DNA from 4 places in the Phyllobacterium sp. TAF24 genome. Region 3 is predicted to be linked to each of the others. Evidence: riboswitches for the same ligand, from Rfam matches in the RefSeq annotation. Region 3 holds a riboswitch; each other region holds the start of a gene.
What was found. Region 3 has a riboswitch for cobalamin ahead of bluB (5,6-dimethylbenzimidazole synthase). Riboswitches for the same ligand answer to the same signal wherever they lie in the genome.

Region 1: another riboswitch for cobalamin. It lies ahead of AB4Y96_RS23365 (DUF1636 family protein); the one in region 3 lies ahead of bluB (5,6-dimethylbenzimidazole synthase).
Region 2: another riboswitch for cobalamin. It lies ahead of cobU (bifunctional adenosylcobinamide kinase/adenosylcobinamide-phosphate guanylyltransferase); the one in region 3 lies ahead of bluB (5,6-dimethylbenzimidazole synthase).
Region 4: another riboswitch for cobalamin. It lies ahead of AB4Y96_RS04205 (ribonucleoside-diphosphate reductase subunit alpha); the one in region 3 lies ahead of bluB (5,6-dimethylbenzimidazole synthase).

The regions. Positions count from the first base shown of each region.
Region 1 covers NZ_JBFRDN010000038.1:29,587-35,460, reverse strand. Annotated here, with positions in the region: gene cysQ (3'(2'),5'-bisphosphate nucleotidase CysQ) at 1-64, shown strand, start outside; gene AB4Y96_RS23380 (FecCD family ABC transporter permease) at 312-1,286, opposite strand; gene AB4Y96_RS23375 (ABC transporter substrate-binding protein) at 1,332-2,279, opposite strand; gene AB4Y96_RS23370 (ABC transporter ATP-binding protein) at 2,279-3,088, opposite strand; gene AB4Y96_RS23365 (DUF1636 family protein) at 3,219-3,575, opposite strand; cobalamin riboswitch at 3,680-3,892, opposite strand; gene AB4Y96_RS23360 (transglutaminase family protein) at 4,033-5,874, shown strand, end outside.
Region 2 covers NZ_JBFRDN010000026.1:16,629-22,502, reverse strand. Annotated here, with positions in the region: gene mmsB (3-hydroxyisobutyrate dehydrogenase) at 1-83, opposite strand, end outside; gene AB4Y96_RS19770 (isobutyryl-CoA dehydrogenase) at 124-1,278, opposite strand; gene AB4Y96_RS19765 (cobyric acid synthase) at 1,409-2,872, shown strand; cobalamin riboswitch at 3,242-3,475, shown strand; gene cobU (bifunctional adenosylcobinamide kinase/adenosylcobinamide-phosphate guanylyltransferase) at 3,634-4,158, shown strand; gene cobW (cobalamin biosynthesis protein CobW) at 4,163-5,215, shown strand; gene cobN (cobaltochelatase subunit CobN) at 5,234-5,874, shown strand, end outside.
Region 3 covers NZ_JBFRDN010000009.1:21,641-27,514, reverse strand. Annotated here, with positions in the region: gene AB4Y96_RS09940 (DMT family transporter) at 1-169, shown strand, start outside; gene metF (methylenetetrahydrofolate reductase [NAD(P)H]) at 658-1,581, opposite strand; gene AB4Y96_RS09930 (ArsR/SmtB family transcription factor) at 1,581-2,588, opposite strand; gene AB4Y96_RS09925 (DUF2293 domain-containing protein) at 2,727-3,044, shown strand; gene bluB (5,6-dimethylbenzimidazole synthase) at 2,977-3,717, opposite strand; cobalamin riboswitch at 3,779-3,955, opposite strand; gene AB4Y96_RS09915 (MOSC domain-containing protein) at 3,981-4,589, opposite strand; gene ettA (energy-dependent translational throttle protein EttA) at 4,729-5,874, opposite strand, start outside.
Region 4 covers NZ_JBFRDN010000003.1:148,212-154,085, forward strand. Annotated here, with positions in the region: gene AB4Y96_RS04185 (hemin-degrading factor) at 1-1,038, shown strand, start outside; gene AB4Y96_RS04190 (heme/hemin ABC transporter substrate-binding protein) at 1,043-1,948, shown strand; gene AB4Y96_RS04195 (FecCD family ABC transporter permease) at 1,945-3,066, shown strand; gene AB4Y96_RS04200 (heme ABC transporter ATP-binding protein) at 3,069-3,860, shown strand; cobalamin riboswitch at 3,911-4,137, shown strand; gene AB4Y96_RS04205 (ribonucleoside-diphosphate reductase subunit alpha) at 4,242-5,874, shown strand, end outside.

The DNA of each region.
Region 1 (5,874 bases), on a different contig from region 3:
CCGCAATCAGGCCGATGACGCCGATTTCGCCAATCCAAATTTTGTGGCTTGGGGAAGATTGTAGTTTTCTGTGAAGCAGTCTGCGCTTTCTTAAGCGCTTCTCCTCCCTGTCCGTCATCCTCGGGCTTGACCCGAGGACCTTGCTGGAATGCGTCGCGTCAATGTTTACCTTGGCACTTCTTAGTCGTGGGTCCTCGGGTCAAGCCCGAGGATGACGGAGAGGGAGGAGATATTCAGGGATGACGGAGAGCGGGTGCGTGGTTTGCCATGCGGAAAGTTCAGGACGCTCACCATATTATGCAAAAACCCAATCACCCCGGCCGTTTCCTCAACAGCACTGTCACCACAAAAAACGCACCGATGGAACTGGTAACGATACCGATGGGTAGTTCCTGCGGTGCCAGCAGCAAACGCGCGGCGAGATCGCTCAGGAGGATGAGCGTTGCCCCGAGCAGGGCGCAGGTCACAATCAGCCCCGCATGCAATTGACCCGAAAAACGCCGGGCAATATGCGGGATCATCAGGCCGACGAAACCGATCACACCAGCCACCGAGACAAAAATTGCGGTTGAAAAAGCGCAGACGATAAACACCGTGTTGCGGATGCGGGTCACCCGGATGCCAAGGCTTTCCGCCGTGTTTTCGCCTGCCAGCAGTGCGTCCAGATTGCGGTGGTTGTAAAGCGCGTAGATGAGGATCGCCGCAAGGCCGACAAGCGCCAAAGGCAGGTTTTCCCAGCGGGCAAGGCCGAGGCCGCCAAGTGTCCAGAACATCACCGAATGGGCGGCGCGCTGGTCACCGGCAAACACCATATAGTTGGTCAGCGCAGCAAAGAGGAATGAGACGGCAAGCCCCGCCAGAATCAGCCGCTCCGGTCCCTGTCCCTGCACGCGCCGCACCAGCATCAAAACAACAATCGCCGCCAGCATGCCACCGCTGAACGCTGCAATCGGCAGGGTCCAGATGCCGAACCGGTCGCCGATGATGGTGATGACTGACACGGCTCCCGCCGCAGCGCCATTGGAAAGGCCGAAGAGAAACGGATCCGCAAGATCATTGCGGGTGACGGTTTGCAGCAGCGCGCCGATGATGCCGAGCCCGGCGCCAACGCAAATGGCAAGGATCACCCGCGGCAGGCGCAGTTCGACAATGATCTTGCCAACGGGACCCTGAACAGCAGTGTCGGAGAGACCGGCGGCATGGGCAAGCGCGCGCAGCACGTCACCGAGCGGGATAACCGTTGCCCCATAGGCAATGGAGATGAGGGCGAGGGCCAAAATGGCCATCACCCCCACGATAAGCATCAGATGCTGACGGATAGACGGAAGCACTCAGAATGCTTCCGGGTGCATCGCCTTGGCCATCTTGACGATCGCCTCGATATTGGCGGGGCCGGGCGTCAGTTCCGCATAGCGCAGGGCGACGAAGCGATTGTTTTTCACCGCGTCGGTTTCCTTCATCGCCGGATGCGATTTGAGGAAGTCGAGCAGTTTCTGGTAGCCCGCATCATCCTGATAATCGAGGAGAACGAGAAACTCAGGATTGCGTGTGGCCACGGTTTCCCACGAGGTGGTGCCCCAGCTTGTGTCGAGATCGGCCATGATATTGCTGCCACCGGCTTCGCTGATCATCGCCGTCGGAATGGCGAATTTGCCTGCGGTGAACGGCTTGTCCTCGCCGGAATCATAGAGGAACACACGGGTGCCGCTCTTGTCGCCGATCTTGGCCTTCAGGTCGGCAAGCTCGGCCTTCCAGCCGCTGACCAGCTCGTTTGCATCATCTTCCTTGCCGAAAATCTTGCCGAGCTTTTCCATGTCGCCATAGAGCAGGTCCATGGAGGCGGCTGGCCGGTTCTTGTCGAGATGAATGCAGCTTTCAGTCAGCTCCAGCGTCTTGATGCCATGCGGCGCGAGCGTGTCAGGCGTGACTTCACCGCCGGGCTTCATGCCATAGTTCCAGCCCGCAAAGAAAAAGTCCGGCTCAACGGCGACGAGATTTTCCAGCGTCGGATATTTGGGCGCAAGTTCCGGGATGGACCCCTGCTGCTTTTTGAAGGCGTCATCCAGCTTGTACCAGCCGGTAATGCCCGAAACGCCAACTATTGACGGCTGCAAATGCAGGGCGAAAGCCATCTCGCTCATATTGATGTCCTGAATGACCGCGCGCTTGGGAGCGGCATCAAAGGTCAGCGGCTTGCCGCAGCTGTCGACGGTGACAGGAAACGCCCAAGCGGGCGCTGAGAGCACCGATAAGGTGAGGGCGAGCAGCATTCTTTTCATCAAATTCTCCGTAGCTGAGCAGATTGTATTGTTGTTGTTGGTTCCGGTGCTTCGAACACCATGAGGTCGCGATCCTGCGAGGGATGGCGCAGGCGCAATACGTCGAGATCAAAGACATCGCTGACAATGCGCGGCGTCAGGGTTTCATCAGGCGTGCCAATGGCAACCAGCTGTGCGCTGTGCATGACGGCGACATGGGTGGCGAAGGGCGCGACAAGCGGCAGGTCATGCAGCACCGCGATGACAGTCACATCCAGTCCGGCGACAAGCGCCAGCAATTCGCTGCGTGCTTTCGGATCGAGATGATTGGTGGGTTCGTCCAGAAACAGAATATCAGGCTGCTGGGCAATGGCGCGGGCCAGTTGCACGCGCTGCCTTTCACCGCCGGAGAGCGAACCTATGGGGCGGCGGGAAAACTGGGCAACCTTGGCACGCAGCAGCGCTTCCGCCACGATATCGCGATCTCCGGCCTTGGTCAGAGCGCCCATATGCGGAATACGCCCAAGCGAGACATAATCCTCCACCAGCAACTGATGGTCAGGCGCATCGGTCTGACCGACAAAGGCGAAGCGCCTTGCCCTTTCTCTGGGCTTCAACCGTTCAATAGGGGTGCCTTCGATGTAAACACTGCCGGAGGAGGGGCGCAGCAGCCCCGCCAGCATGCGCAGCAGTGTGGATTTTCCAGCACCATTCGGGCCGATAATGGCAAGGCGCGAACCTCGTTCGATATCGAGCGAGGTTTCGTCCACAAGTGTCTGGCCGGACGTGCGAAATGTCACATCGTCGGCGCGCATGACAATCTCGCTCATGGGCTGATGATGTCCGTGACTGCAGGCAAAACACATGGTGCTGGGTCCCAAATCGGTAAACTCTGTCGTGCCATATCAGGCGCATTATTGTCGTATAGTAATGTTATAACATTGGTCAATGCCTGCCGTGTCATAGATGTGCGGGAATGCGTGCGAGTGTCTTGTCGTAAAGGCCTGCCGGGCGCTGTGATGCTTTGGACCAGCCGTCATCAAGCCCGTGATACATCCGGGCAAAATCGATGAGGTCGGCAAAGTTGGCGTCGGGACAGATATCGCCAAAGAGATATTGCGCCTTGTCGGGGGATCGAAACGCGACGGTGCAGGGATGTCCGCAGCCCGCCATGCAGCCAACGCCGCGCACCTCATAGGCGGGATTGCCATCAAGTTCCGCCGCAAGCCTGTCGACAAGGTCCTGCCCCGGCCGTGACTGGTCATCGGCTGACTTGCACAGGGTGCAGACAATAATCTGGTGGGTGGGCGTGCTCATGCCTGTCCGCTGCCTCAAAGACAGGGGTTGGGGAACGCAGCCAATGCACCATCGCGACAATGCGGGAGAGACATCGCATCGCTCCCGGCACACCCCGTCCGGTTCGAATTTCAAGTGTGATGGCAGGTCTCCTGGCTCGCGGGTCTCAGCTTTGCCTTGCCTTCCCGGTCTTTCAACCAGTGGCATGTCAGGCATCGCTCACCGCTTACAGTTGCGGGGGCAGCCACGGTCTCGGTCCCTTTTGGGTACGCCTCACCGTGTTCCCTTTTCATCTCCGGCGTTGTCTTGCCGGAGAAACCATCGGCGCGGATGCTATGCGGCCAGCCCTGCTGTTGCAAGCACGTTTATGCGGCAATTTTTAACGCTGCCAAAATTTTTGGCAAATGAAAGATTTCAATTGGCTGACAACTCGGTAGAGTGCTGGGAGTATTTGTGGAATCGTAGCTTTTGAGGCGACATGGCAATTCACGCAGCAGTCTACCACCTGACGCACTACAAGTATGACCGGCCCATCATGCTCGGGCCGCAAATCATCCGGCTCCAGCCAGCGCCGCATTCGCGAACCAAAGTTCTCAGCCATTCCCTGAAGGTCAGTCCAGCCAACCACTTCGTCAATCTGCAACAGGACCCCTACGGCAATTTCCTTGCCCGCTTCGTTTTCCCCGAGCCGGTGACGGAATTGAAGATCGAGGTCGATCTCATCGCCGATATGACAGTCTACAATCCGTTCGATTTCTTTGTGGAGCCTGTCGCGGAGACGTGGCCTTTCAGCTATCCACAGGAAATCAGCGACGATCTGTCGATCTATATGAAGCCGGAATCGATGGGGCCGCTGGTCTCGAATTTCCTCGCAACGATTGATCGCAGCCCGACCAATACGGTGAATTTCGTCGTCGATCTCAACGCGCGCATCCAGCGGGAAGTCGGCTATGTCATCCGCATGGAAACCGGCGTGCAGGAGCCGGAGGCGACGCTTGGCCTGCGCTCCGGGTCGTGCCGCGATTCAAGCTGGCTGCTGGTGCAAGTGCTGCGCAATCTTGGGCTCGCCGCGCGGTTTGTCTCCGGCTATCTCATTCAGTTGAAGCCTGATCTCGTTGCCATTGATGGTCCTGCCGGGACGGACAAGGACTTTACCGATCTGCATGCCTGGTGCGAGGTCTATCTGCCCGGTGCTGGATGGATCGGCCTTGATCCGACATCCGGCCTTTTGACCGGCGAAAGCCATGTGCCGCTGGCTGCCACTCCGCATTATCGCAACGCCGCGCCGATTTCAGGTATGGCGGAATTTGCCAATGTGGAATTCGGCTTTGATATGCGCGTTGACAGGGTTTCCGAACATCCGCGCATTACCAAGCCGTTTTCGGATGAATCATGGAACGCGCTCGATGCCCTTGGCGAACAGGTGGATGCTATCCTCAAAGAGCGCGATGTGCGGCTGACCATGGGCGGCGAGCCGACATTCGTCTCCATCGATGATTTTGAGTCAGGCGAATGGAACACCGATGCGGTCGGCCCCACCAAGCGGGAAAAGGCCGACAAGCTTATCCGGCGGCTGCGCGAGCGCTTTGCGCCCGGCGGCTTCCTGCATTACGGGCAGGGCAAATGGTATCCCGGCGAAAGCCTGCCGCGCTGGACGTTCTCGCTCTACTGGCGCAAGGACGGTAAGCCGATCTGGGTCAATCCTGACCTGATTGCGCCTGAGAACAGCACGGCCGATATAAAGCCTGATGATGCCGGAAAGCTCCTGCTGGCGCTGGCGGATGAGCTTGGCGTTGAACAGGAAATGGTGGCGCCTGCCTATGAAGACCCGGCTGAATGGATCGTCAAGGAAGGCAATCTGCCTGATAATGTCGATCCCTCCAATTCCAAGCTGAAAGACCCGGAAGAACGCAGCCGTATCGCCCGGGTTTTTGAACGTGGCCTCACCGAGCCAAGCGGTTTTGTGCTGCCGGTGCAGCGCTGGAACAGCCTTGCTTCCGGGCCGCGTTGGCGCAGTGAAAAATGGACGACACGGCGCGGCAAGCTGTTTCTCGTGCCGGGGGATTCGCCTGTCGGCTACCGCCTGCCGCTCGGCGCGCTGCCGCATGTGCCGCCGTCCGATTTCCCCTATATCGTCCCGGTTGACCCTTCGGTTGAGCGCGGTGCACTGCCAGACCCCTCGCCACGGGCAGCACAACGCGCAGCAGAACATCCACTGACCGTTGCGTCGTTCACAGCCGCTGAAGGCAATCAACAGGAGCGGGTGGAGCAGGAACTGGGCGAAATTGGCGGCGCAGTGCGCACGGCCATATCGGTTGAG
Region 2 (5,874 bases), on a different contig from region 3:
AGCACCGTGTGCCCGGCCTTGACCAGATTGGCGGCCATGGGGTTGCCCATATGGCCAAGACCGATAAAAGCGACAGTCGTCATCGCGGTATTCTCCCTGATATTGTTATGTGAAAAGCGTGGTTCAGCGGCCCATCATGGAGCGGGATATGATGACCCGCATGATTTCATTGGTGCCTTCGAGAATCTGATGAACGCGCAGGTCACGCACCAGCTTTTCCACGCCGTAATCGTGCAGATAACCATAGCCGCCATGGATTTGCAGCGCATCATTGGCAACATTGAAGCCGGTATCGGTGACAAAGCGTTTGGCCATGGCAGACCATTTGGAGGCATCATGCGCCTTGCGGTCAAGCTTTGACGCCGCCGTGTATAGCAGGACGCGCGCCGCCGAGAGTTCCGTTTCCATGTCGGCCAGCTTGAATTGCAGTGCCTGAAACTGGTTGATCGCCTTGCCGAACGCCTTACGCTCCGACGCATAGGTTACTGCCTTGTCGAGTGCCGACTGAGCGCCGCCAAGTGAGCAGGCGGCAATATTGAGGCGTCCGCCATCAAGGCCGCCCATGGCGATCTTGAAGCCGTCGCCTTCCGCGCCCAGCAGGTTTGCCACCGGCACGCGGCAATTGTCGAAAATCACCTGCCGGGTGGATTGGGCGTTCCAGCCCATCTTGTGTTCATTGGCACCGAAGGAAAGACCGGGTGCATCCTTCGGAATGATCAGCGTCGAGATGCCCTTCGGGCCGTCCTCGCCGGTGCGCACCATGGTGATATAAAGGTCCGTATCACCCGCGCCTGAAATGAACTGTTTTGCACCGTTCAGCACATAATGGTCGCCATCGCGCACCGCGCGGGTTTTAAGTGCGGCGGCATCCGAGCCGGAATTCGGTTCGGTCAGGCAATAGCTCGCCAGCCACTCCATTGAGGTCAAATGCGGCACAAAGCGTTGGCGCTGTTCGTCATTGCCGTAGAGATCGATCATCCATGTCGCCATGTTGTGGATCGAGATGAAGGCCGAAAAAGCCGGGCAGGCGGCTGATAGCGCTTCGAAGATCAGCACTGCATCGAGCCGTTTCAGCCCAGACCCGCCAAACTCTTCCTTCACATAGATGCCGCCCATGCCGAGCGGGCCGGTTTCCCGGATTACATCCGCTGGAAAGTGCTTGTCGCGGTCCCAGGCAAGCGCGTTGGGTGCAACGCGGTCCGCCGCAAAGGCGCGGGCCATGTCCTGAATTGCCAGCTGATCCTCATTGAGTTCGAACTGGCTGGACGCCGTATCCACGAGCGCATCCATGATAACCTCCCTGTATTCCTCTTGGCCGCAGTTTATCCCAAGCGCAGGGCCGCGCAACGACAGAGATGCGTTTTGACGGGGGCTAGGAAGAGAAAGACATATCCGCTACTCAAAGCCCATGACACACGCAATCATGTTGCAGGGAACAGGGTCAGATGTTGGGAAATCCGTCCTGGTGGCCGGACTTTGCCGGCTTGCGCGCAATCGTGGATTAAAAGTTCGGCCATTCAAACCGCAGAATATGTCGAATAATGCCGCTGTCAGTGATGATGGCGGCGAGATTGGCCGGGCGCAATGGTTGCAGGCCGTCGCCTGTGGTGTGCCCTCATCGGTGCATATGAATCCCGTGCTTTTGAAACCGCAATCGGAAACCGGCAGCCAGATCATCGTGCAGGGCAAAGTCTGGGGACAGGCCAAAGGGCGTGACTATCAGAAGTTCAAGGCGCAGCTGCTCGATGCTGTTATGGCATCATGGGATATTGTATGTGAGGGCGCTGATCTTGTGATCGTCGAGGGGGCGGGTTCGCCAGCGGAAATTAACCTCAGGGCAGGTGATATCGCCAATATGGGCTTTGCCACCCGCGCCAATGTGCCTGTCCTGCTGGTGGGTGATATCGACCGGGGCGGGGTGATTGCTTCCATCGTCGGGACCCATGCGATCCTGCAACCGGAAGACCGAGATATGATCATCGGCTATCTCATCAACAAGTTTCGCGGTGATGTCTCGCTGTTTGATGACGGGTTGAAAGCCATCACTGAGTTCACCGGCTGGCCTTCTTTCGGCGTCGTGCCGTGGCTGAAGGATGCGGCGCGGTTGCCGGCGGAAGATTCGGTTGTGCTGGAACGTCTGGTGAAAGGCGAGGGCCGGGCGCTCAAGGTCGCGGTGCCGGTGCTTGATCGCATCGCCAATTTTGACGATCTCGATCCGCTGATGGCCGAGCCGCAGGTGGATGTGGTGATGGTGCGCAGCGGCGAGCGGCTGCCGTCCGATGCCGGGCTGGTGATTATTCCCGGTTCAAAATCCACAATCAGCGATTTGCTGCGGTTTCGCGAAAATGGCTGGGACAGGGATCTCGACCTGCACCGGCGGCGCGGCGGTCATATCATCGGCATTTGTGGCGGTTTCCAGATGCTCGGGCGCACGGTACGCGACCCCGATGGCATCGAGGGCAGCGTGACGGAAACCCAAGGGCTCGGGCATCTCGATATCGATACGGTGATGGAACCCGAGAAAACCGTGCGCAATGTCGATGCGCATTCGCTGCAGTTCGATCTGCCGCTGAGTGGTTATGAAATTCATCTGGGCCGGACGACGGGCCCTGATTGTTCCAATCCCGTTGCCCGTATCAATGGTGTGAATGACGGAGCGATATCCAAGGACGGCAAGGTGTTCGGCACCTATCTGCACGGGCTTTTCGGCGCGGATCAGTTTCGTGCGGCGCTGTTGGGGTCGATGGGTATCGCTGCTGACGAGTTTGACTATCGGGCTGGCGTGGATGCCGCGTTGGATAGTATTGCGGGGCAGTTGGAAGAGCTGATTGATATCGATGCGTTGCTTGCATATGCTGCAGGCAGATATTGATGTTTATCCGCCGCATAGGCACCCCCCTCTGTCCTGTCGGACATCTCAGATCAGCCTTCAAAACCATCTTGCACAATCTGCAACACTTCCGGTTGTGCAAAGGCGTTAATGTCAATGTGATCTCCCCCCTTGTGGGGGAGATGCCCGACAAGGGCAGAGGGGGGTGAACGCCGCCGGTTCGTGGTTCGACAAGCTCACCATGAGGGAGTGAGGAGCGTGCAGGGAGTCAAGCTCCGCAACATGGCAAAATAAAACTCCCTTGCATCACCCCTGTCCCTCATGGTGAGCTTGTCGAACCACAAACCACACCCCCACCACTCCCTTACCAAACAACACACATTCAATTGACATTTCTCGTGGGGGATGAATAACGTCCAACCCATGATTGGTTCCCATATTGGTCGAAGGCCAAGGGATCAAAAGGGAATGCGACGGCCGTACCCTGAAGGGCGGTCCCACCGCAGCCGACCCCGCGACTGTAGAGCGGCGAGGATCAATGCAAAGCCTGACGCATATGCAGAGGGCAGCCACTGGGAAACCGGGAAGGCGGCATTGCTTCGACGACCCGTGAGCCAGGAGACCTGCCAGTCATAGAGTGTTTTTCCAGGAAGCACTTAAGGGTAATCCTGCCCAAGAATTGAAGAGTAATGTCTCTTCAGGCCCAGCACGGAGGTTGTTATGGCTGCTCATATGACGCATTCGCTTGTTTTCCCGCCCGCATTCCCTTTGATGGATGGATCGTTGCGGTTGCAATAGCGGCGATGCCTCAACTCAATTCCGGTGTGACTTTCATTCTCGGCGGTGCCCGCTCGGGCAAATCCAGCTTTGCCGAAGGCCTGATCAAGGCGTCGGGCCTTGATGCGATCTATGTCGCAACGGGCAGGGCGTGGGATGAGGAAATGTCTATACGCATTGACCTGCACAAAAAGCAGCGCGGTCCACTATGGCGCACCATAGAAGAGCCGCTTGATCTGCTGGATACCGTGCAAGGGGTGGCTGGCGAGGGCAAGGCGGTTCTTGTCGATTGCCTGACGCTCTGGCTCACCAATCTGATGATGGATGAGCGCAACATCACCGCCGAGACGCGGCAGCTTGTCGAAGCGCTGCCGAAACTTCCGGGTTCGATTGTTCTGGTTTCGAACGAAGTGGGTCTCGGCATCGTTCCGGAGAACCGCATGGCGCGCGATTTTCGCGACCATGCCGGACGTCTCCATCAGGCCGTGGCGCAAGCTGCGGCAACAGTCTATTTCGTGGCAGCCGGGCTGCCGCTCACAATGAAGGGATAGGAATATGCAGGGTCAGAAGATTCCAGCAACAGTCATCACCGGTTTTCTCGGTTCGGGAAAAACCACGATGATCCGCAATCTGCTTGAGAACGCCAATGGCAAGCGCATTGCGCTTATCATCAATGAGTTCGGCGATCTGGGTGTCGATGGCGGTCTGCTCAAGGGCTGCGGTATTGAAGCATGTCGCGATGAAGACGTGATCGAACTGAACAATGGCTGCATCTGCTGCACCGTGGCGGATGATTTCATCCCGACCATGACCAAATTGCTCGATCGTCCTGATCGCTTTGATCATATCGTCATTGAAACATCGGGTCTCGCTTTGCCGCAGCCTCTGGTTGCAGCGTTCAATTGGCCGGAGATCAAGACACAGGTGACGGTTGACGGTGTTGTCACCGTCATCGACGCCTCTGCCGTATCGGAAGGCCGGTTTGCCGATGATCATGACAAGGTTGATGCCCAGCGCATTCAGGATGAAGCGCTTGATCATGACAGCCCGTTGGAAGAACTGTTCGAAGACCAGATTCGCGCTGCCGACCTGATTGTGCTCAACAAGACGGACCTCATCAGTGACAAGCAGCTTGACGGCGTGCGCAGCGATGTACAGAGCCGTTCGTCGCGCTCGCTYAACATGGTTTCGGCCAGTTTTGGCAAGCTCAGCAATGAGCTGCTGCTGGGGCTTGGCGTTGGCACTGAACAGGACATTGCCAACCGCAAATCGCACCATGAAATGGAACATGAGGCGGGTGAAGAGCATGACCACGATGAGTTTGAGAGCTTTGTCGTTGGTCTTGGCCCGGTTGCGGAACCAAAGAGCTTTGTTGAAAAGCTGAAGACCGTTATTGCCGATCACGACATTCTGCGCCTGAAAGGTTTTGCCGATGTTCCCGGCAAGCCCATGCGTCTGGTGGTGCAGGCTGTCGGTACACGCATCGAGCATTACTTTGACCGTGCGTGGAATCCGGGCGAAGAGCGCCAGACGCGTCTCGTCGTTATCGGTCTGCATGATATCGACAATGATGCCATTACATCCGCTGTCACTGCTGCGGCCGTTTAACTGAGGCTGGAAAACTGAATGCATCTCCTGCTTGCCCAGAAAGGCACTATTGCCGAAGGGACCGAGGCTATCGACCTTGGCCAGACGCCGGGAGATGTGTTGTTTCTTTCTGCCGCTGATACGGAACTCGCGAGCCTTGCCTCCGCGCGGCGGCAGGGCGATGGCACGGTGTCGCTGCGTCTTGCCAATATGATGAGCCTGTCGCACCCGATGTCCGTCGACGCCTATGTGGAGCGGACGGCACGCCATGCGAAGTTGATCGTGGTCAGGGTTATCGGCGGCGAAAGCTATTGGCCTTATGGTCTGGAAGCCCTGCATGCCTGCGCCGTCAATCACAAGGTGCAGCTTGCGGTGCTGCCGGGGGATGACAAGCCCGATCCGGGGCTCGACCGGTTTTCAACCATTGCCCGGCATGATCGCGATGCGCTCTGGCATTATCTGCTGGAAGGCGGAGCGCAGAATGCGCAGCGTTTCCTTGATTATTGCGCAGCACTGATTAACGCAGGTGAAAAGCCGCAGGAAGCCGCACCCCTGCTGAAAGCCGGGTTGTGGTGGCCGGGGAAACCAGCGCCTTCGCTGGAAGAAATGCGCAGGAGTTGGCAGGACGGTGCGCCAGTTGTCGCGATCTGTTTCTACCGAGCGCTGGTGCAAAGTGGGCA
Region 3 (5,874 bases):
TGTTCCCGTGAGTGCAATCCTGCTTGGAACAATTTTTCTCGGCGAACAGCTCGGCTTAAAGGATTTTGCCGGCATGGCGCTGATCGCCCTCGGCCTTCTGACCATTGACGGCAGGCTGCTTGCCGCACTTAAAAACCGCAAAAAAGATAGAGTTTTCAACAAATCCTAGCGGACTGCGCATGAAACGCGGTGGTGGAATTGCGGCGCAATTGTGTCACAAATCCGTGAGAAACCGCGCATTTTGAGTTTTGGTGCGTTGCAAAAATAAACCAAATCTTCGGTAATTTAATCGTGAATACACGATTTTTTATTCCGTTAAATGCGTTTCATTTCAGAAACTTACGATTGGTGAGCAAAAAATTTCTACTGATGATGTCATCAGACCGTAATATTTCCGCTTTTTCTGTGGCAATTTTCCGTTATGCTAAGGCGGTTAACTGCAGGAGACAAACTATGGGACTTACTCGTTCGATGAACGTCCTCATGATCTGTGCAGCGTTCGCATTTATCGGTGCAATGGTCGTAGGACTCATACCCTGATTGAGAAGAAGAGCGCCGTAGAGATGGTCTCTGACCGTTAAGAAGGTGACATACAAATTGGAATGGCCCGGTTATAGCAACCGGGCCATTTCCATTTCAAATGCACCTTATCCGCGATCAGGCAGCGCCTGCTAATGCGGGTTCCAGCGTGCCGCTGGCTGGACGAATCCCGATGAGGTGGCAGATCGCAAAGGCAAGATCCGCACGGTTCATGGTGTAGAAATGAAAATCCTGCGCACCGCGCTCGACCAGATCCAGGACCTGCTCCGCCGCAACAGCTGACGAGACCAGTGCATGGGTCTGCGGATCATTGTCGAGCCCCTCGAACCGCTCAGCCAGCCATGCCGGAATATGCGTTCCGGCCTTCGAACAGAAATTGGTCACCTGCGTGAAATTATGGATCGGCAGAATGCCCGGCAGGATGGGAATGTAAATGCCTGCCCGGCGCACCTTCTCCACATAACGCTCATAGAGATCGTTTTCGAAGAAGAACTGCGTGATCGCACGCGTTGCACCATTATCGACCTTGCGCTTGAGCATATCGATATCAGTGGCAAAGTCCGGGCTTTCCGGATGCTTTTCCGGATAGGCGGAAACGGAAATGTCGAAATCGGCAAAGGCTTTCAGACCTGCAACCAGATCGGCACCATTCTCATAGCCACCCGGTGTCGGCTTATAATGGGCACCAACGCCGCCAGCCGGATCACCGCGCAGTGCAACGAAGCGCTTCACGCCCATGGCTGCGAATTCACGCACGACGGTGTCGACTTCTTCCTTCGTCGCATCGACGCAGGTCAGGTGCGCTGCCGCATTGACGTCGGTTTCGGTCAGAATACGCTTGATCGTGCGGGCCGTGCGCTCGCGGGTGGAACCACCGGCTCCGTAAGTCACCGAGACAAATTCAGGATTGAGCGGCGCAAGGCGCGTCACAGTCTCCCAAAGGCGCTCTTCCATAACCTCGGTCTTAGGCGGAAAGAATTCGAACGAAACCTTGATATTGGTGCCAAGGTCTGCACGGCGGGATTGGCGGAAAAAGCTCATCAGACACTCTCCGATACGCGGGAGGTTAAAGCGGGATCAGCGATCAGCAAGCGTGGGTCGCGTGCCAGCCACAGTTTGACGGTCAGTTTGTCCTGGTCTTTTGGTTCAAGTTCAATGCTGTCTTCCAGTGCAAGCCCGGCTTCAGTCAGCCAGTCACGCATCTGGTTATCGGTAAAGCCAAGCCGCAAATGAGCATGGCTGTCCCGCAGGAATTCAAGATCGTGCGGGGCAAAATCGACGATCAGCATCCGGCCACCTGCCCGTAGCGCCCGTGCTGCCTCGCGAATTGCTTCGGCAGGGTTATCAAGGAAGTGCAGAACCTGATGAATAGTCACCAGATCAAAGGACTCCCGATCGACGGGTAGCGAATAGACATCACCCTGACGAACCTGCGCATTGGCAATACCCGAGCGGTCGAGATTGGACCGGGCGATGGTCAGCATGTCGCGATTGATATCGATGCCGACACCGCGAATGTAAAGCGGTGCAAACAGCTCAAGCAGTCTGCCAGTACCGGTGCCAACATCAAGCATGGCCTGAAAGGGTGTACGTCCGACGATCTTGGTCAGCGCAGCTTCCACGGCACCATCAGGCACATGCAACGAACGGATAACATCCCAGCTTGTTGCATTTGCGCTGAAATAGGCTGCTGCCCGCTCGCGGCGCTGCAGCTTGACCGAGCCAAGCCGCTCAATATCGCGTTCCAGCAGCGGATCGGATATATCAAGGCGGTCGAGCAATATGCGGGCAATGTCGCCAACGATCAGCGATTCTGCCAGGCGGAAATAGGCCCAGGAGCCTTCCTGATAGCGATTGATCAGATTGGCTTCGAAGAGCAGCTTGAGATGGCGGGAGACACGCGGCTGCGATTGTCCGAGAATGGAGGTCAGATCGGAAACCGTCAAATCACCGCGGGACAACAGCGCCAGAATGCGCAGGCGGCTTGGCTCCGCCGCTGCTTTCAGCGTATCGACCATCAGGTCAAGGTTGAGATCACGTTTGTCCATCGAGCTTTCCTCAAAAGATATAAAGATATGTTTATGTGAGAAATGCGGATTTGGCAAGTTTGTTTTTTGTTGACGGCAAATTTTGTCGCGTCTGAAATAGGCGAGCCAATCGACAGGCGAATCTGTGAGAGTGATGTTATGAGTTCAGGAACCAACCGTCAGCGGGCTATCGGCAAGCAGCTCACATTGCTTCTGCCTGCTGTGCCCTATTCGGATTCCGAACCCATACGCGCCGCCGCCACCGCACCGCATATGAAAACCCTGCCGCCGCCCATCGCCGTCTGGCTTGCGACAGTCGCCCATGTCCGCCACCAGCACACGGATTACGATGCCCTGCGCGATGATGGCTACGATAAGGAATCGGCACGGTTTTTTGTGCTTGAAGCCATCAACCGGAAACTGACGGAATGGCGCGCAACCCGGCTTCTCGACCCCGACGAGGAAGATCCGAGCTGACTGGCCATTGATCTTCAAAAATGAGTTCGCTGAGCGGCAGGCGTTTGCGCCAACCACGTTTTTCCAGTTCCGGGCTCTCATAAAGCTGATCGACATAGCCGATGCACAGATAAGCGATAATCTCGATATGGTCAGGGATACCAAGAATGCGGCGCATATCCTGATCGTGATAGATGCTGACCCAGCCGACGCCAATACCTTCTGCCCGTGCCGCCAGCCACAGGTTCTGCACGGCGCACACGGTGCTGTAGATATCCATCTGCGGATTGTGCGTCCGCCCCAGCACCACGTCCCCGCCGCGCGTCCTATCGCAGGTAATGCAAAGATTAACCGGCGCCTTCACGATGCCTTCCAGTTTCAACGACGCATATAGCGCCTGACGCTCATCGGCAAACATCCCAGCTGCTTCCGCATTGGCACGGGTAAATGCCCTGTGCACCTCGGCCTTGCGCGCTTCATCGCGGATGAGAATGAAGTTCCACGGCTGCATGAAACCCACTGATGGCGCATGATGGGCAGCATCGAGGAGCCGCATCAGCACGTCATCTTCTATAGGTCGTGGCAAAAACTGATCGCGCACATCGCGGCGGGTATAGATGGCTTTGTAGACGGCATCGCGCTCATCACGGGAAAAATCAGCGGCGGTCACAGGACCATGGACAGAATCATGCATTGTTTGCTCCCAACAACGCGAGGGGCCAAAGCCCCGGACACCTCCTCCGCCGTCCATGCGGTTTTGGCTATCTGGTCCGGCCGGTCTTCTGACTGAGGTTCATCTGAACCGCGCGCCTTCCGGATATCTCCGTGGCATTCTGCGCGGCCCATCCCCTTTTACAGCGTTGGGCACGTGCCGGATTTTCACCGGCTTCCCGATTCTCCTGCAAGCAGGCACCGAACCGGCTTTCATTCGCCATAAATTCTGAAAAGACGCAAGTATCAGCCGGGATAAATCCATTGCTCCGGCAGACGCGCATCGACTTTTTCACCCGCATTGATGATACCCGGCACTTCAACCCAGGCGACAACCCCACGCAGGCGCTTCGATGCCTTGACGAAATCAAGTGCTGTGGTGGTGTGATCGCGCGTCTGCGCGCTTTCGGCGATGGAACGCCCGGCAACCTTGCAGGGTGCGTTCTGGCCATCCACCTTCAACGTCACCCCGCCTTCGAAGAACAGCAGCGTGCGCGGCGGCAGCATGGAAAGCGAGGCAATACCATCGACCAGCATATTGGCGCCGATCCATTCCGGCTTGATTTCCGCAAGGCCCATGGTCTTGGCAATCGTTTCAAGCTCGTCAGCTGCCAGAATGGAAATATGCCGCTCATTGCGCATTTCAGTGCCACGCGGATACCACGGCTCGCGTCCACCGGAGCGGCGGGTAAGGCCAGCATGATAATCGCCGCGTATACCCTCAAAGGTAAGATCAAGCATTTCGGACGCGGCAGTGACAAAACTGTCCTTGGGCGCCTGAAATACACCACTGACCCGGCCGGCAATCTTGCGGGCAGGAATAATGTGAGTTGTGGTTGCGAAAAGATCAGTCATGACAACGGCGCTCCATGCAATCTGCCGCATCTTAGGAAAATTGAATATTAAAACCAGCCAATATCACTGATGGAAATGTCAAAATCGGTGATGGGAGGGTGTTGCCACCCTCCCGATCTTTTTAGCGCGCCCGCTCTTTTTAACGAGTGAGGGGCTTATAGCTCGGACGCTTTGGATTGACGCTGTCTGGTCCCAGACGGCGAATCTTATCGTTCTCATAATCCTCGAAGTTGCCTTCGAACCATTCGACGTGGCTATCGCCTTCGAATGCCAGAATATGCGTTGCCAGCCGGTCGAGGAACATACGATCGTGGCTGATGATAACGGCGCAGCCAGCATATTTTTCCAGCGCATCCTCAAGAGCCGCCAGCGTTTCCGTGTCCAGATCATTGGTCGGTTCGTCGAGGAGCAGCACATTGCCGCCCGATTGCAGCATCTTGGCAAGGTGAACGCGGTTGCGCTGACCACCGGAGAGATTGCCAACCTTCTGCTGCTGATCGCCACCCTTGAAGTTGAACGCCGAAACATAGGCGCGCGAATTCATCTCGTTCTTGCCGATCTTGATGATTTCATTGCCGCCGGAAATTTCTTCCCAGACGTTCTTTTCGGCGACAAGATGATCGCGGCTCTGGTCGACATAACCAAGATGAACCGTTTCACCGACGCGGATCGAACCGGAATCCGGCTTTTCCTGTCCAGTGATCATCTTGAACAGCGTGGTCTTACCCGCACCGTTTGGCCCGATGATGCCAACAATGCCGCCCGGAGGCAGTTTGAAGGTCAGGTTTTCAATGAGAACGCGATCACCGAAAGACTTGGTGAGGTTTTCGGCTTCGATAACCACCTGTCCCAAGCGCTCGCCTGCGGGGATGATGATCTGTGCGTCGCCCGGACGCTGATCATTGGCGGCATCAACCAGCGCATCATAGGCCTTGATACGCGCCTTCGACTTGGCCTGACGGGCCTTCGGGCTGGCGGAAATCCATTCGCGCTCGCGCTCCAGAGCCTTCTGGCGCGAGTCGTCCTCGCGGCCTTCCTGCAGCATGCGCTTGGACTTGGCACCGAGATAGGCGGAATAGTTGCCTTCGTAAGGAATGCCACGACCACGGTCGAGTTCGAGAATCCAGCCCGTTACATTGTCAAGGAAGTAGCGATCATGCGTGATGAGCAGGACGGAGCCGGCATATTCACGCAGATGCTTTTCCAGCCATGCGGTGGTTTCGGCGTCAAGGTGGTTGGTCGGTTCGTCAAGCAGCAGAAGATCGGGCTGCGACAACAGCAGACG
Region 4 (5,874 bases), on a different contig from region 3:
ACACCCCAGCAGATTCGCCAGGCACGGGCTGATAATCCAAAAATGCGCGAGCGCGATCTTGCCCAGCAACTCGGCATTACCGAGGCTGATCTGGTTGCTGCATTCTGCGGTATCAATGTCATTCGCATCACGCCTCGCATCGATACGTTCCTGACCGAAATCCAGACCTTGGGTGAGGTCATGGCGCTGACGCGCAATGAAAGCGCCGTCCACGAGAAGATCGGTGTTTACGACAAGCCTGTTGTCGGGAAACATGCCTCAATGCTTCTCGGCGAGCAGATCGACATGCGTCTCTTTCCTGATAGCTGGGCTCATGGCTTCGCGGTGGAAAAACAGGATGCCGAGTTTACCCGCCGCAGCCTGCAGTTCTTCGATGCGGCTGGCGAAGCGATCCATAAAATTCATCTGCGCCCGGCCTCCGATCTTGAAGCCTATCACGCGCTTGTCGCCAAGCTGCGCCTCGATGACCAGTCACAGAGCATCGAAGTCAAGGCCTTGCCAAAGCCGGAAGAGAAAACCGCTGAAATTCATGAGCTTGACGCGGATGGCCTGCGGGATCGCTGGACCCAGATGAAGGATGTGCATGAGTTCTTCGGCATCCTGCGCTCGCTGAAAATGACACGCCATCAGGCGGTGCAGGTGATCGGGCAAGATTTCGCCTGGGCTCTCGACCGCGATGCCCTGGGTGCCATGATGCACCATGCGGTGCAGGAGCAGATACCGATCATGTGCTTTGTCGGTAATCGCGGTTGCATTCAGATTCACTCGGGGCCGATTGAAAACATCAAACCAATGGGTCCCTGGCTCAATATCCTTGATGAAACGTTTCATATGCATCTGCGGCTTGATCACATCGCGGAAGTTTGGGCCGTTCGCAAACCGACCAAGGACGGTCATGTAACGTCGCTCGAAGCCTATGGTGCCGAAGGTGAGATGATCATCCAGTTCTTTGGCAAGCGGCATGAGGGTTCCGTTGAGCGTGCCGACTGGCGCCAGCTCGTTGAAAACCTTCCCCGCATCATGCGCTCGGCGGCATAAGGAAATGAACATGTTTTCCAGAAACCGAAAACTCCGCCTTGCTGCTTCGTTTGCCGGGTTGCTGACATTGTCTTTGTCCCATGGCATCGCTTCAGCAGAAGAAGTAACCGGACGCCTTCCCGATGCAAGCCGCGTGGTTTCCATCGGCGATTCCATTACTGAAATTGTCTACGCACTGGGTGAAGAAGGCCATCTGGTCGGCCGCGATCAGACAAGCACCTATCCGGAAGCAGCACGAAAATTGCCCGACGTGGGCTACATGCGTGCGCTTTCGCCCGAAGGCGTGCTCTCTATCAACCCGACGGCCATAATTGCCGTCGAGGGCAGTGGCCCGAAAGAGACGATCGACGTCCTCAAAAAGGCCAGTGTTCCTTTTGTTTTCGTACCTGAGGACTATACGGGGAAAAGCATTACTGCGAAAATCCGCGTCGTGGGCGCGGCGCTTGGCGTCGATGACAAGGCTGAAAAGCTGGCCGCGCAGGTCGAAAAGGATTTGCAGGCATCCGAAGACGCAACCAAGAACATCAAGAACCGCAAGCGCGTTTTGTTTGTGCTGAGTGCGCAAGGCGGCAAGATCATGGCTTCAGGCACCAAGACGGCGGCCAATGGTATTATAGCACTCGCAGGCGCTGACAATGCGATCACGGAATATCCGGGTTACAAGCCGCTGACCGATGAAGCAATCATCACCGCCAAGCCCGATGTCATTCTGGTCATGGACCGCGGCGGCGATCACTCATCCGACAATGCCGACCTTCTTGCCAATGCGGCGATATCAGCCACACCGGCTGGCAAGGACAAGAAGATCATTCGTATGGGCGGTCAATATCTGCTGGGTTTTGGCCCGCGTGCGCCCAAGGCAATCCATGAGCTGGCAGAAGCTATATACGGCGACGAACTAAGCCAATGAGCGAGGCAATCTTGAGAAAACCTGCCGTCCTTGCCTCCGCGCGGGGCGGCAAAAAACTGCGTCCGGATGGTGACAGATCTGCGCTTGCGCGCGCAGTCATTGCCTGTCTCGGCGTCGTGCTCATCGCCACTATCATTTTCAGCCTTGCCTTCGGCGCCTCCGATGCGTCTGTTATCGCTGTCGTAAAGTCCCTTATTTCAGGGGCTGACGGCACGGAAAGCGCACTTTCTGTCAGAGATCGCATCATTATCTATGATATCCGGCTGCCGCGCGTTATTCTCGGGGCATTGATCGGCGCTTCACTCGCCGTGTCCGGTGCAGTCATGCAGGGCCTTTTTCGCAATCCACTGGCAGATCCCGGCATTGTTGGCGTATCGGCGGGTGCGGGTCTGGGTGCAGTCAGCGTGATCGTATTGGGTGGAACCATTTTTGCGCCTGTTGTTGCTTTGTTTGGGCTTTACGCACTGCCGCTTGCTGCGTTTTTCGGCGCCTTGGCCTTCACCCTTGTTCTATACCGCGTGGCAACGCGGCGGGGGCAAACGTCCATCGCCACGATGCTGCTCGCCGGTATAGCACTTGGTGCCATGGCCGCTGCTTATATCGGGGTTCTTGTTTATGTCGCCGATGACAAGCAGTTGCGTGACCTGACATTCTGGAGCCTCGGTTCGCTTGCCGGTGCCAGCTGGATCAAGATTCTTGCGTCAGGGCCGTTGATTGCGTTCGCACTTGTTATTTCACCTTTCCTTGCCCGTGGCCTCAATGGTCTGGCATTGGGAGAGGCATCAGCCAGCCATCTCGGCATTCCCGTCCAGCGTTTCAAACACATTGCCATTGTCACAGTTGCGGCGGCAACAGGCGCATCAGTTGCCGTTAGCGGTGGTATCGGCTTTGTCGGCGTTGTTGTCCCACATCTTCTGCGCCTCGTAATCGGTCCGGATCATCGTTACCTGCTGCCAGCCGCTGCGCTGCTTGGCGCAAGCTTGCTGCTGATTGCCGATGCAGTGAGCCGCACAATCGTTGCCCCATCAGAACTGCCCATCGGCATTGTCACTGCTGCCGTTGGCGCTCCCTTCTTCCTATGGATATTGCTGCGTCGTCGCGGCATTCTGGACCTATGACCATGATCCGCGTTTCCAATGTCTCCGTGTCGCTTGGCCGAAGCAAGATTGTCGAAGACGTATCCTTTGATGCAGGGGCAGGTGAGTTCACCGTTATCGTCGGCCCCAATGGTTCGGGGAAAACGACATTGATGCGTGCTCTCTCCGGTGATCTGCCCTATGAGGGCACAATCAGCATCAATGGCACCCTGATCAGCCAGTTGAAACTCTGGCAGATGGCGGCTATGCGGGCGATCCTGCCGCAATCCACCTCGCTGTCTTTCCCGTTCACCGTGCGGGAAATCGTCAAGCTCGGAATGACCAGCGGCCGCTCCGGCGCGGCGCGTCATGCCGTGGATACCCTGCCGGATGAAGCACTCGAACGGGTCGACCTTGCAGGCTTTGGTGGGCGTTTTTATCAGGAACTCTCCGGCGGCGAACAACAGCGGGTGCAACTGGCGCGGGTTCTCTGCCAAGTCTGGCAACCGGTGCTTGATGGCCAGCCTCGCTTCCTCTTCCTCGATGAGCCGGTTTCCAGCCTCGATATCAAACACCAGCTCATTATCATGCAGATTGCCCGCGATTTTGCTGATCGTGGTGGCGGCGTCATTGCAATTCTGCATGATCTCAACCTCACATCCATGTTTGCCGACCGTATTGTGGTTATGCATGAGGGCCATGCTGATACTGTGGGAACACCGACGCAAGTCTTGACGGATGACCGCATCTTGCGTGTTTATGAATGTGCGCTCAAAGTGGGCGGTCTGCCCGGCAAATCCGTACCATTTGTTTTGCCTCAATCTGCGATCCTCTGAGTTAGCGAAGATATCGCCATCTACCTATTGACTGCAGATGGCGATTTGATACTAAATATAGATGTTATGGTTCTGCCGAGTCGCAAGACCGGGAGCTAAGAGGGAAGCCGGTGAGGTGTCGTTGACATTGATGCCGGCGCTGCCCCCGCAACTGTAAACAGCGAGTTGTTGTCGATAATGCCACTGAAGCCGCACCCTTAAGGTGCAATCGCTTCGGGAAGGCCGACACCAGCGCCGACCTGTGAGCCAGGAGACCTGCCCTAACATGATGAACGTCCACGGGCGGGGTGTCCCGGTGTGTCGCTTGCAATGGTCAGTTTCTGACCTGTTCTTTGCACGCGTGCGCTCGACCTTTGCCCCCAACATTTGGGGTATAAGCACATGTCTCTTTCTCTTGAAACCACCCGTACCGATGGTCACGCACCTGTTCGCGCTGGCGAAAAGCCATCATCCTCGACAGAACCCGGCTACCGCGTCATCCGCCGCAATGGTTCGGTGACACCGTTTGATCCCCTGAAAATCACAGTCGCCTTGACCAAGGCTTTCCTCGCGGTTGAGGGCAATATCGCCGCTGGCTCGCGCCGTGTGCATGATGTGGTTGAAGGTCTGACCTCAGACATCGTGACAACATTGAAGCGCCGCAGCAGCGAAGGCCGTCTGTTTCATATTGAGGATGTGCAGGATCAGGTTGAGCTTGCCCTTATGCGCAGCGAGAACCACAAGGTTGCACGCGCCTATGTTCTCTACCGGGAAGAGCGCACGCGGGAACGCGCCAAACTGGCGGAGCCAGCGGCCGAAATAGGCCCATCGTTCAGCGTTACCTTGCTCGACGGCACCAAAGCGCCGCTCGATGACATTCGTCTCGCCCGCATCATCAATGAAGCCTGTGAAGGTCTGGAAGGGGTCAGTGCCACACCCATTCTCAGCGAGACCCAGCGCAATCTTTACGACGGCATCACGCTCGATGAGCTGTCGCTTGCGCCTATTCTGGCAGCGCGCACGCTGGTTGAAACCGAGCCGAATTACTCCTTCGTTACCGCCCGTCTGCTCCTCGACAAGCTGCGCCGTGAAGCATTGAGCTTTGTCTTTGGCCGGGCCGAGCAGGCAACCCAGCATGAAATGGCGGAACGTTATGCAGATTATTTTCCGGCCTATGTAAAAGCTGGCATTGAAGCCGAACTGCTCGACCCGGAACTGGCTCGTTTCGATCTCAAGAAGATTGCCGCTGCCTTGAAACCGGAACGCGACCTGCAATTCCAGTATCTCGGCTTGCAGACGCTTTATGATCGCTATCTCCAGCAGACACGCGGCATCCGGTTTGAATTGCCGCAAGCGTTCCTGATGCGCGTTGCCATGGGACTTGCGATCCGCGAGATCGACCGCGAAGCGCGCGCCATCGAATTCTACAATCTGTTGTCGTCCTTCGACTTCATGGCGTCCACGCCAACATTGTTCAACTCGGGCACCTTGCGCCCGCAGCTATCCTCCTGTTTCCTGACCACCGTCGCCGATGATCTCGACGGCATCTTCAAAGCCGTGAAGGACAATGCCCTGCTGGCGAAATACTCAGGCGGTCTTGGCAATGACTGGACGCCGGTGCGCGGCCTTGGCGCCCACATCAAAGGCACCAATGGCGAAAGTCAGGGTGTGGTGCCATTCCTCAAAGTCGCCAATGACACGGCCATCGCGGTCAATCAGGGTGGCAAGCGCAAGGGTGCCGTCTGCGCCTATCTCGAAACTTGGCATGTCGACATCGAAGAATTTCTCGATCTGCGCAAGAATACCGGCGATGACCGCCGCCGCACCCATGATATGAACACCGCCAACTGGGTGCCTGATCTGTTCATGAGCCGTGTTGAAGCGGATGCGCAATGGACCCTGTTCTCGCCGGATGAGACGCCTGATCTGCACGATCTCTATGGCGCCGCATTCAAATCCGCCTATGAGGCCTATGAAGCCAAGGCTGCGCGCGGTGAAATTCGTGTGTTCCGCACCATCAGGGCATTGGACCTGT